DNA from 2 places in the Streptomyces sp. MS06 genome. Region 1 is predicted to be linked to the other one. Evidence: riboswitches for the same ligand, from Rfam matches in the RefSeq annotation. Region 1 holds a riboswitch; the other holds the start of a gene.
What was found. Region 1 has a riboswitch for cyclic di-AMP ahead of ACL02U_RS05935 (transglycosylase SLT domain-containing protein). Riboswitches for the same ligand answer to the same signal wherever they lie in the genome.
Positions count from the first base shown of each region.

Region 2: it holds a riboswitch for cyclic di-AMP, as region 1 does, so the genes downstream of both, ACL02U_RS25280 (transglycosylase family protein) here and ACL02U_RS05935 (transglycosylase SLT domain-containing protein) in region 1, are expected to answer to the same signal.

Region 1 is NZ_JBJZOJ010000008.1:52,264-57,636, forward strand. Features, by position in the region: gene fahA (fumarylacetoacetase) at 1-942, opposite strand, end outside; gene ACL02U_RS05930 (HAD family hydrolase) at 1,486-2,292, shown strand; gene ACL02U_RS05935 (transglycosylase SLT domain-containing protein) at 2,504-2,998, opposite strand; cyclic di-AMP (ydaO/yuaA leader) riboswitch at 3,003-3,174, opposite strand; gene ACL02U_RS05940 (polyprenyl synthetase family protein) at 4,234-5,244, shown strand.
Region 2 is NZ_JBJZOJ010000055.1:10,303-15,675, forward strand. Features, by position in the region: gene ACL02U_RS25265 (nucleoside triphosphate pyrophosphohydrolase) at 1-55, shown strand, start outside; gene ACL02U_RS25270 (cytochrome P450) at 52-1,587, shown strand; gene ACL02U_RS25275 (transglycosylase family protein) at 1,879-3,021, shown strand; cyclic di-AMP (ydaO/yuaA leader) riboswitch at 3,242-3,409, shown strand; gene ACL02U_RS25280 (transglycosylase family protein) at 3,414-4,145, shown strand; gene eno (phosphopyruvate hydratase) at 4,655-5,373, shown strand, end outside.

The DNA of each region.
Region 1 (5,373 bases):
CGTCCAGTACATGGTGGAGAAGGGCGGCTCGGAGACGGTGTGGCCGTTGACGGTGACGGAGATCCGCAGGTCGTAGCCGCCGGGTTCCTCGGTGGCGTCGTCCAGATAGGGCAGCAGCGGGTGGGTGCGCTCCGGCGGGGCCGTGCGGGCTTCCTCCAGCGCCTCCAGCGGGGTGATCCACGCCGACACGGACGTGGCGAACGACTTGCCCAGGAAGGGGCCCAGGGGGACGTACTCCCAGGCCTGGATGTCGCGCGCGGACCAGTCGTTGAGCAGGCACAGCCCGAACACGTGCTCCCGGTAGTCGGCGAGCGCGACCGGCTCGCCGAGCCGTGAGGGCGTCCCCACGACGAAGCCGACCTCGGCCTCGATGTCCAGCCGGACCGACGGGCCGAAGACCGGGGCCGGGTCGTCGGGGCCCTTCCGCTGCCCGGACGGGCGGACGACGTCCGTTCCGGAGACCACGACCGTGCCGGACCGGCCGTGGTAACCGATCGGCAGGTGCTTCCAGTTGGGGGTGAGGGAGTCCTCCGCGTCGGGCCGGAAGATCTGGCCGACGTTCCGGGCGTGGTTCTCGGAGGCGTAGAAGTCGACGTAGTCGGCTACCTCGAAGGGCAGATGGAGGGTCACCGAGGAGAGTGGATGGAACAGCGGTTCCAGCACCTCCCGGTGGGAGGGCACGGTCACCCAGGCGGTCAGTGCGCGCCGCACGTCCGACCACGCGGTGCGACCCGCGGCCAGCAGCGGGTTCAGCGTGGGCTGCGCGAGCAGGGCGCCGTACGGGGAGCCGAGCGCCAGCGCGGCGGCTCCGGCGTCGAGTACGTGGTCGCCGAGCCGGACACCCACCCTCCGTTCGGTGGGGGACCCGGCGGGGGAGAACACGCCGTACGGGAGGTTGTGCGCTCCGAAGGGGTCGCCCTCGGGGACGTCGAAGGGGGGCATGCGGTGCAGCCTCGCTTTCGTGCACGTCGGACACGGCGGGGAGCCGTGTGTGGCATTCGTTCCCGGCACACGTTACGGCGGTGTCACCTGTCTTGGGCAGGGCCTGAAGAGTTCGCAATATCCGAACTGGAGGTAATGGTGACTCTGATTCCGATTTGTCGGTCTTCGGGGTCGGGCTTCAGCGTCGGGCTTCAGTGTCGGGTTTCGGGTACGGGCTTCGCGCTCTGGCCTCGGTGCCGGGCGGGGAGCGCAAGCGGTCGCGCGCAACCGGTCCCCGCCCGCCTCCCGCGGCCTTCCCGGCCCACCGGGCGGTCGTCCGGTTCGCGGCCTGCGCGGAGGTGCCGGCGGGCGGGCCCGTGCCGTCCGGGCCGGTTCCGGCGTCGCGGATCACCTGCGTGCGGGCGCGGTCGTGTGCGTTCCGGCGTCATCCGTTGTGTCGTTGTTCGTGCGCCGAATGCTCGGGGGAGTCGGTACTGCCGGGACAGATGTTCAAGTTCGAACAAGTGGTGAATCGGGGGAGTGAGGTGTCCGTATTCTCTGATCATGGCCGCACCCACCGCGTACTCACTCATTGCCACGGACCTGGACGGAACGCTGCTGCGTGGCGACGACACGCTCTCCGAACGGTCCCGCGCCGCCCTCACGCGGCTGGCGTCCGCCGGAGCCCGCCACCTGGTGGTGACCGGGCGCCCCGCTCCCCGGGTCCGGCCGCTGCTGGCGGACCTCGGCTGCACGGGACTGGCGGTGTGTGCGCAGGGCGCGCAGGTGTACGACGCCGGTGCGGGCCGACTGCTCTGGTCCGTCACCCTGGACCGGGAACTGGCCGAGACCGCGCTCGGCAAGATCGAGGCCGAGGTCGGGCAGGTGCGCGCCGCCGTCGACCAGGACGGGGCCGACGGGCTGACCCTCATAGAACCCGGTTACGTGATGCCCCATCCGACCCTGCCCGCGGTGCGGGTGGGGCGGCGCGACGAACTGTGGGCCGCGCCCATCAGCAAGGTGCTGCTGCGTCATCCGGAGCTCTCCGACGACGCGTTGGCGGCGACGGCCCGCGCGGTCGTCGGCTCGCTCGCCACCGTCACCATGTCGGGGCCCGGGACGGTGGAACTCCAGCCGTGCGGCGTCACCAAGGCGACCGGACTGGCCCTGGCCGCCGAGCGTCTGGGGCTCCCCGCCGGGCGGGCGCTCGCCTTCGGCGACATGCCCAACGACGTCCCGATGTTCCGCTGGGCGGCCCACGGCGTGGCCATGGCCAACGCCCATCCCGAGCTCAAGGCGGTGGCCGACGAGGTCACCTCGTCGAACGAGGACGACGGGGTCGCCGTCGTCCTGGAGCGGCTCTTCCCCTAGCGGGGCGGGACCGCGGACGGCGGCGACCCGCGTGGACGGCGACCCGCGTGGACGGCGACCGCCGCGAACGGCCGTCGCGGCGGTCGGTACGGCCTCGGGCGGAATCCCGCCGCGCCGGAGGGTGTGCGCCCCCGGCGGGCGGGACGGTGCGGGTGCGTGTCCCGCGCCGGAGCCGCGGGGGCGGTGCCCGATCGGCGGCGACCGCGCTATCTCAGTACGCGCCGAACACGTTGTCGATCGATCCGTACCGTGCGGCCGCGTAGTTGCAGGCCGCGGTGATGTTGGCGACCGGGTCGTAGGGGTCGTAGGCGGTTCCGGGCACGTGGTACGCGTTGAAGGTCGGGTCGATGACCTGCAGCAGGCCCTTGGACGGCGTGCCGGCGGCGGCGTTGGAGTCCCAGAGGTTGATGGCGTTCGGGTTGCCCGACGACTCGCGGATGATGTTGCGGTAGATGCCGTTGTAGCTGCCCGGAATGCCCTCCTCCGCCATGATCGCGAGCGACTCGCGGATCCAGCCGTCGAGGTTGTTGGGGTACCCGGCGAGCGTGGTCGTGGCGGCTGCGGTGCCGTTCGTGGTCGTGGCTGCGGACGCGGTGGTCGCGCCGATGAGCGGCAGGGCGAGCACGGCCGCACCCGTGCCGGCGACGGCGACGGTGCGGGCGATGCGGGACATGCGGGAACGGCGGGGCTGACCGGCAGCGAGCATGGTGGATTCCTCTCCGGCGCCTGCGAGGTGAGCTGTCGGGTTCGGGCTGGAGATGCCCGGCCGGGTCGCAGTGCGGCACGGCTTCACCCCTAGCCGGTCCGGCGCGTCGACAGGACGGGCCGGATCGGCGGCATACCTGGGTCCCCCGCTCCTGCCGCTGTGGGTGAGTTCGTAGATGGGTGGTGACGGGCGGCGGCAGGATTCGGCGTCCGCCCGACAGGCCGGGAACGTATGCGAGAGCACATGTCCGGAACAAGTACCGGATGCGCAGATCGCGGCTTCAAGGCATGATCAGCACCATTTCGACTGCTTGATCCTTTGCGGTCGCCAAGCCTCAACTGCGTTGTGCGGGCGGGGAACACGGGTGGCGGGGAGAGGGGTGGGGTGGTTGCCGCGAGTGAGCCAACTCACCCGTGTCGACAAGAGCGGCGAATCGGGCAATATAGTCAACTCGCCTTTATGTGGCGGGGAGTGGAGGGCGCTCCGGGAGGTGGTCGGTCCTGTCGGCGGCCGAGGCGCGCGGAGGGTGCTTTTCGTTGGCCCGCGTCGGAGCGAGGCCGGAGCGGCTCGGAAGACGTATCTCCGGTCGAGGGGCGCATCCTCGGCGGGGCGTATCGGAGTAATTCGTATATACGTGTCGAGAACCGGCGTGTGGTGCAGATCATTGTCCGGTTGGTTGTCCAGTTGGGTGTCCGTACGGCTGCGGAGGTGTCCGGTGGGCTGTCGAGCGGGTCCTTCGGTGCGCCGCATGGTGCGCCGGCCGCCGGGCGCCTGTGGAGGTGCTCCCCGGGGCTCCTGCCGGGGCGCCTGCGGAGGTGCTCGCGGGGGCGTCTGCGGAGGCGCCTGCGGAGGTGCTCGCGGGGGCGTCTGCAAGGGTGCTCGCGGGGGCGCCCCACGGGTGTGGGTGCGGGGGTGCCCCGCGGGTGTGGGTGCGGGCGCGACGGCGGGGCCGGGCCTCCGGGGGCGGCGGGGATTCCGCGGGTGGCAGGGGCTCCCCGGGTGGGGGCCGGGCGGCGCAGTACTCTGCGTTCGGCATCCGCGCAGGTGGATCGATAAATATCCGACCTTATCTGCTGATCAAAAAAATAACGGTCGTGATCCGATACCGCCTGGCCTGTAACCATGGGCGCTATCGGTGATCGAAACGTGACCGGATACGCTGACTCGAGTGATGGCAGCTACCTGTCGACAAACCGTGTAACCGCCAGCAGACACCAGCAGACAGGAGACCCCTCGTGACCGTCGTCGGGCCGTTCGGGCTGAGCGTGCGGGACCAGGCTCTGGAAGCCGATGTCCAGGCCGGATTGACGGCTGTCGAGGAAGGGCTGCTCGAGGCCACCAAGAGCGAGGTCCCCTTCATCACGGAGGCCGCGCAGCACCTGGTGCGGGCCGGCGGGAAACGCTTCAGGCCGCTGCTCGTCATGCTCGCGGCCCAGTTCGGCGACCCGTACGCGCCGGGTGTGGTGCCCTCGGCGGTGGTGGTGGAGCTGACCCACCTGGCCACGCTGTACCACGACGACGTCATGGACGAGGCCGCGGTGCGGCGCGGCGTACCCAGTGCGAACACCCGCTGGGGGAATTCCGTGGCGGTTCTGACCGGCGACTTCCTGTTCGCCCGGGCCTCGCAGATCCTGGCCGACCTGGGCCCGGAGGCGGTACGCGTACAGGCACTGGCGTTCGAGCGGCTGGTGACCGGGCAGATCCTGGAGACGGCCGGTCCGACCGACGGACGCGACCCCGTCGACCACTACCTGGACGTACTCGGCGGCAAGACGGGCTCGCTGGTGGCGGTGTCCTGCCGCTTCGGGGCGATGATGTCCGGTGCCGACGAGACGGTCGTGGACGTGCTGACCCAGTACGGGGAGCGGCTGGGTGTCGCCTTCCAGCTCGCGGACGACGTGCTGGACATCGCCTCCGACTCGCACGAGTCCGGGAAGACGCCGGGTACCGATCTGCGCGAAGGCATCCCCACGCTGCCCGTGCTGCGCCTGCGCGAGCGGGCGGCGCGGCTCGGCCTGGCGGAGGACCTCGAGCTGTGCGAGCTGCTCGACTCCGACCTGAGCGACGACACCCGGCACGCGGAGGCCCTCGCCGCGCTGCGCGCGCACCCGGCGCTGGAGCAGGCGCGGCGAGACACGGTCCGCTACGCGGAGGAGGCGCGAGCCGCGCTCGGCCCGCTGACGGAGTGCGACTCCAAGGTGGCACTGGTGGAGCTGTGCGACGCGGTGGTGCATCGCGCCGGGTGACCCGTCCCGGTGACCTGCCCGGTGACCTGCCCCTCCCGTCCGGCCCGTCCGGCCCCTCCTGCCCGCATCCGACCTGACCCGGCCTCACCCACCCCTGGCGCCGCCCGACCCGCGCGGTCCGTAGGCTCG
Region 2 (5,373 bases), on a different contig from region 1:
GTCCGCCCACCGGGACGTCGAGTCGCACCGTCCGGCGGATACCGTCGAGGAGTGACCGACCAGCCCCACCCCGCACCCCCGCCCGGCCCCGAGCCGGAGCCGGATCCGTCCTCCGCTCCCCCGCCCGGATGTCCGCTCCAGCGGGAGCACCGGGAGGCGCACCCCCGGCCCGATCCCCACCCGCACCGGGACCCGAGGCCGGACGGGGACCCTAGGCCGGACGGGGACCCGAGTCCGGACGGGGACCCGAGGCCGGACGGGGACCCGAATGCGGACCCGGACCCGAATGGGGACCCGGACCCGGACGCGGCCGCAGTCCCCGAGCCCGCCCCCGAACTCTTCGGCTGGGAGTTCGCCAGCGACCCGTACCCGGCGTACGCCTGGCTGCGCGAGCACGCGCCGGTGCACCGCACCAGGCTGCCCAGCGGCGTGGAGGCCTGGCTGGTCACCCGGTACACCGACGCCAAGCAGGCGCTGGCCGACCCGCGGCTCAGCAAGAACCCGGCGCACCACGACGAGCCGGCGCACGCCAAGGGGAAGACGGGCATCCCGGGGGAGCGCAAGGCGGAGCTGATGACCCATCTGCTCAACATCGACCCGCCGGACCACACCCGCCTGCGCCGCCTGGTGTCCAAGGCGTTCACGCCGCGCCGGGTCGCGGAGTTCGCGCCGCGCGTGCAGGAGCTGACCGACCGGCTCATCGACGGGTTCGCCGCGCGGGGCAGCGCCGACCTCATCCACGAGTTCGCCTTCCCGCTCCCCATCTACGCCATCTGCGACCTGCTCGGTGTGCCCAGGGAGGACCAGGACGACTTCCGGGACTGGGCGGGCATGATGATCCGTCACGGCAAGGGGCCCCGCGGCGGCGTCGCGCGCTCGGTGAAGAAGATGCGGGGCTACCTGGCCGACCTCATCCACCGCAAGCGCGAGGCACTGCCCGCCGAACCCGCCCCCGGCGAGGACCTGATCTCCGGTCTCATCCGCGCCTCCGACCACGGTGAGCACCTGACCGAGAACGAGGCGGCCGCGATGGCGTTCATCCTCCTGTTCGCCGGGTTCGAGACCACCGTCAACCTGATCGGGAACGGCACCCACGCCCTGCTCACCCACCCCGGCCAGCGCTCCCGGCTGCAGTCCTCGCTGGCCGCCGGCGACCAGGCTCTGCTCGCCACCGGCGTGGAGGAACTGCTGCGCTACGACGGTCCCGTCGAACTCGCCACCTGGCGCTTCGCGACCCGGCCGGTCAGTATCGGCGGCCGGGACATCGCACCCGGCGACCCGGTCCTGGTCGTCCTGGCCGCCGCCGACCGCGACCCGGACCGCTTCACCGACCCCGACACGCTCGACCTGTCCCGAGGCGACAACCAGCACCTCGGGTACGGGCACGGCATCCACTACTGCCTCGGAGCGCCGCTCGCCCGGCTGGAGGGCCGTACCGCGCTCGCCACCCTGCTGACCCGCCTGCCCGACCTGCGACCGGCCGCGGATCCGGCGGATCTGCGGTGGCGCGGCGGACTCATCATGCGTGGACTGCGCACCCTGCCGGTGGAGTTCACGCCCGTCGACCGGGGGCGCACGGTGCCGTGACCCGGCGGTGGCGTCCGCCGCCGTACCGCGCCTCCCGGTCCCGGGCCCGACGGGAACACGGAACCCACACCACCGACCTGACACATGCTCACTTCTGTGATCTTCACGTGATCTGCGCGGCATTAACTTGTGACAACTGATCGTCAGCCGATACGTTCACTCGTCAGCGTGGCGCATCGCATCACCTGCCACGCCGGTCCCCGCTGTCTCGCGAAAGGCCCCTGCATGCTCACCGGGAACGGCCGTCACCGTCGCCCCCGTCAGGCTCCGGCTCTCGTCGTCGCGGCCGGAGTGACCGGTTCCGCCATCGCCATCCCGCTCCTCGGCGCCGCCGGCGCGCACGCGGCCGACGGCAGCACCTGGGACAAGGTGGCGGAGTGCGAGACCGGCGGCTCCTGGAGTGCGAACCCCGGCAGCGGCGTCTACGGGGGACTGCACCTGACCCAGGCGGACTGGGAGGCGCACGGTGGCCTGAAGTACGCGGCCCGCCCCGACCTCGCCAGCCGCTCCCAGCAGATAGCGGTCGCCGAGAAGGTGCTGGCGGACCAGGGCGTCGGCCACTGGCCGCTGTGCGGGCCGGTCTCGGGTCTCGCCCAGGACTCCGGATCGGCCGATGTCGACACCGGTGTCGCGGGTGACGCAACCTCGGGCAAAGCATCCGGATCGTCCGGATCCTCCGGATCAGCAGGTTCGGCCGGTTCGGCGGGTTCGGGAATTTCATCCGGCTCGTCCGGCTCGCACGGGCTGTCCGATTCACCGGGATCGCCGGACGGCTCCGGCGACTTCGGCGACTCGGGCGCGTCCGATGGGGCGGGGTCGGCCCCGGCCGGATCCTCGGGGGTAGCCGGTTCCTCTGCTTCGCCGGGCAGCGCTTCGTCCTCTTCCGGCACTTCGACGGGTTCGCCGGATTCGGCACCGTCCGGGGATGTTTCGTCCGCTTCGCCCTCCCTGTCGCCCTCCTCTGGTGGGGGGAGTGCGGCGGGTGACGGTTCCCCCGCCGGGGCGCCGTCGGGTGTCGCCGACCCGCAGGGTGCCGACGGGACTTCCGGGGCGACTTCCGGAGAAAGTGAGGAAACCGGCGATCCGGGCAACGAGGGGCAGAGCGCCGGTTCTTCGTACCTTGTGGACACCGGTGCGCTGGGTACCGGCCGGCATCGCGGCCCCAGGGCGAACGAGGATGCCCCCGGTGCCGGAGATGTCGCGAGTGTGCCGGATGCCAGGGGTGCCGGAACCGATGCCGCCGCCTCCGGTGGTCGGCATGCCGCGGACGGCGGTGACTCGTACACCGTCCGCGCCGGCGACACCCTGGCCTCCATCGCCGACTCCCTTGGCGTCGACGGCGGCTGGCGCGCGCTCTACGCCGCGAACAAGGACGTCGTCGGTGCCGACCCCGGCCACATCCTCCCCGGTCAGACCTTGCACGCCGACGCGTAGCCGGTTTCCGGCAGGTCGCCTGAACCGGGCAAAAACACTGGGAGTTAACGCCCCGTTCGATGTCTGATGTCCGGTTTGGCGAAACTGTGGGATGAGTCTCAGAAGCCCTGATCGTCTTTGAATTCCGGCGGATCGCGTGTCTACCGTCAGGATCGCTCGTCACCGCGAGCCCCGGCTGCCGCAACGCCGAATCCTGCCAGCGGCCGCTCGGGAACAGTCGTCGCTTCGAGCGCCGTAGGCAGGAGCGGGGGACCCAAGGTAAGTGCCGTGCCGGGCAGTCGAACCGGACCGGCTTGGGGTGAAGCCGTGCCTCCCAGGAGGGGCCGGCCGGGCAACTCACCAGGCCCGAACCCGACAGCTCACCTCGCAGGCGTCGGTGAGGGGATCCTTCCATGCTGTTTTCCGGCAAGGGCAAGCACCGTCGTCCGTCCAAGGCCAGCCGCGCCATCGCCATCGCCGGTGTCGCCGGCGCCGCCGTCGCCGCCCCGCTGATCGCGTCCGGCACCGCCTCCGCCGCCACCGCCTCCGAGTGGGACGCCGTCGCCCAGTGCGAGTCCGGCGGCAACTGGTCCATCAACACCGGTAACGGCTTCTACGGCGGCCTGCAGTTCACCGCCTCCACCTGGGCCGCCTACGGCGGTACGCAGTACGCCGCCCGCGCCGACCTCGCGAGCAAGTCGCAGCAGATCGCGATCGCCGAGAAGGTGCTCGCGGGCCAGGGCAAGGGTGCCTGGCCGGTCTGCGGCACCGGTCTGTCCGGCGCGGCCTACAACGGCGGCTCCACGCAGAGCAGCCAGAGCAGCCAGAGCAGCCAGAGCGGTCAGAGCGGTCAGAGCAGCCAGTCCACCACCCAGCGCTCCACCGGGCAGAGCACCTCCCGCTCCGCCGAGCGCCCGGCTCAGACGCACAAGACCGAGCAGAGCCACAAGACCGTCACCACCCCGACCGGCAAGAAGGTCAGGAAGGGCGACGGCGAGTACAAGGTGGTCAAGGGCGACAGCCTCAGCGCGATCGCGGCGAGCCACCACGTCAAGGGCGGCTGGCACAAGCTGTTCCAGCTCAACAAGGACATCATCGACGACGCCGACCTCATCTACCCGGGTCAGCAGCTGCACCTGAAGTAAGGTTCAGCGGCCCCGTCCCCACGGGCTCCCCGCCCCGGTGCGTGTTCCCCCGTACGCACCGGGGCGGGGTCTTTTCCTCCCCCGCCCCCTACGGCCGCCGCGCCCGCTCCCCTCCGGATCGCCGCGCAACCCCCTCTGCGGATCGCCCGGCACGCCCCCGTGCGGCCCCCGCGCCGGCCGACCCCGGTACGCGGCGCGCCCGCCCTTCCGTTGCGCACCCCGGCCAGCCCTGCGTCGCCCTTCCGTCGCGCACCCGGTCCGCCCTGCGTCGCCCTTCCACCGCGCACCCGGTCCGCCCTGCGCGGCCCCTCCGCCCCGCACCCGTTCCGCCGGGCCGTCGTTCCGAAAAGGCGCCCTCCCCTTTGTTCCGTTAGAAAACAAAGGGTACGGTCGGTCCTGTCCACGGGCCGGTCGGTCGGCTGGCCGATGGCCCTGAGACGGTTAGGCTCTAGTCGCAAGGCTCACGTGGCCCCGCACTTCCAGCGTCACATCCCAAGAAGGAGATGCTCGTGCCGTCCATCGACGTCGTCGTAGCCCGGGAAATCCTGGACTCCCGAGGCAACCCCACGGTCGAGGTCGAGGTCGGCCTCGACGACGGCAGCACGGGTCGTGCCGCCGTCCCGTCCGGTGCCTCGACGGGTGCCTTCGAGGCCATCGAGCTCCGTGACGGCGACCCCAACCGCTACCAGGGCAAGGGCGTCGAGAAGGCCGTCCTCGCCGTCATCGAGCAGATCGGCCCGGAGCTGGTCGGCTACGACGCCACCGAGCAGCGCCTCATCGACCAGGCCATGTTCGACCTGGACGCCACCGACAACAAGGGCTCGCTCGGCGCCAACGCCATCCTCGGCGTCTCCCTCGCCGTCGCCCACGCCGCCTCCGAGGCCAGCGACCTGCCGCTGTTCCGCTACCTGGGCGGCCCGAACGCGCACCTGCTGCCGGTGCCGATGATGAACATCCTGAACGGCGGCTCGCACGCCGACTCCAACGTGGACATCCAGGAGTTCATGATCGCCCCGATCGGCGCGGAGTCCTTCTCCGAGGCCCTCCGCTGGGGCGCCGAGGTCTACCACACGCTGAAGAAGGTCCTGAAGAGCAAGGGCCTGGCCACCGGCCTCGGCGACGAGGGCGGCTTCGCCCCCGACCTCGGCTCCAACCGCGAGGCCCTCGACCTCATCCTGGAGGCCGTCAAGGAGGCCGGCTACACCCCCGGCGAGCAGATCGCGCTCGC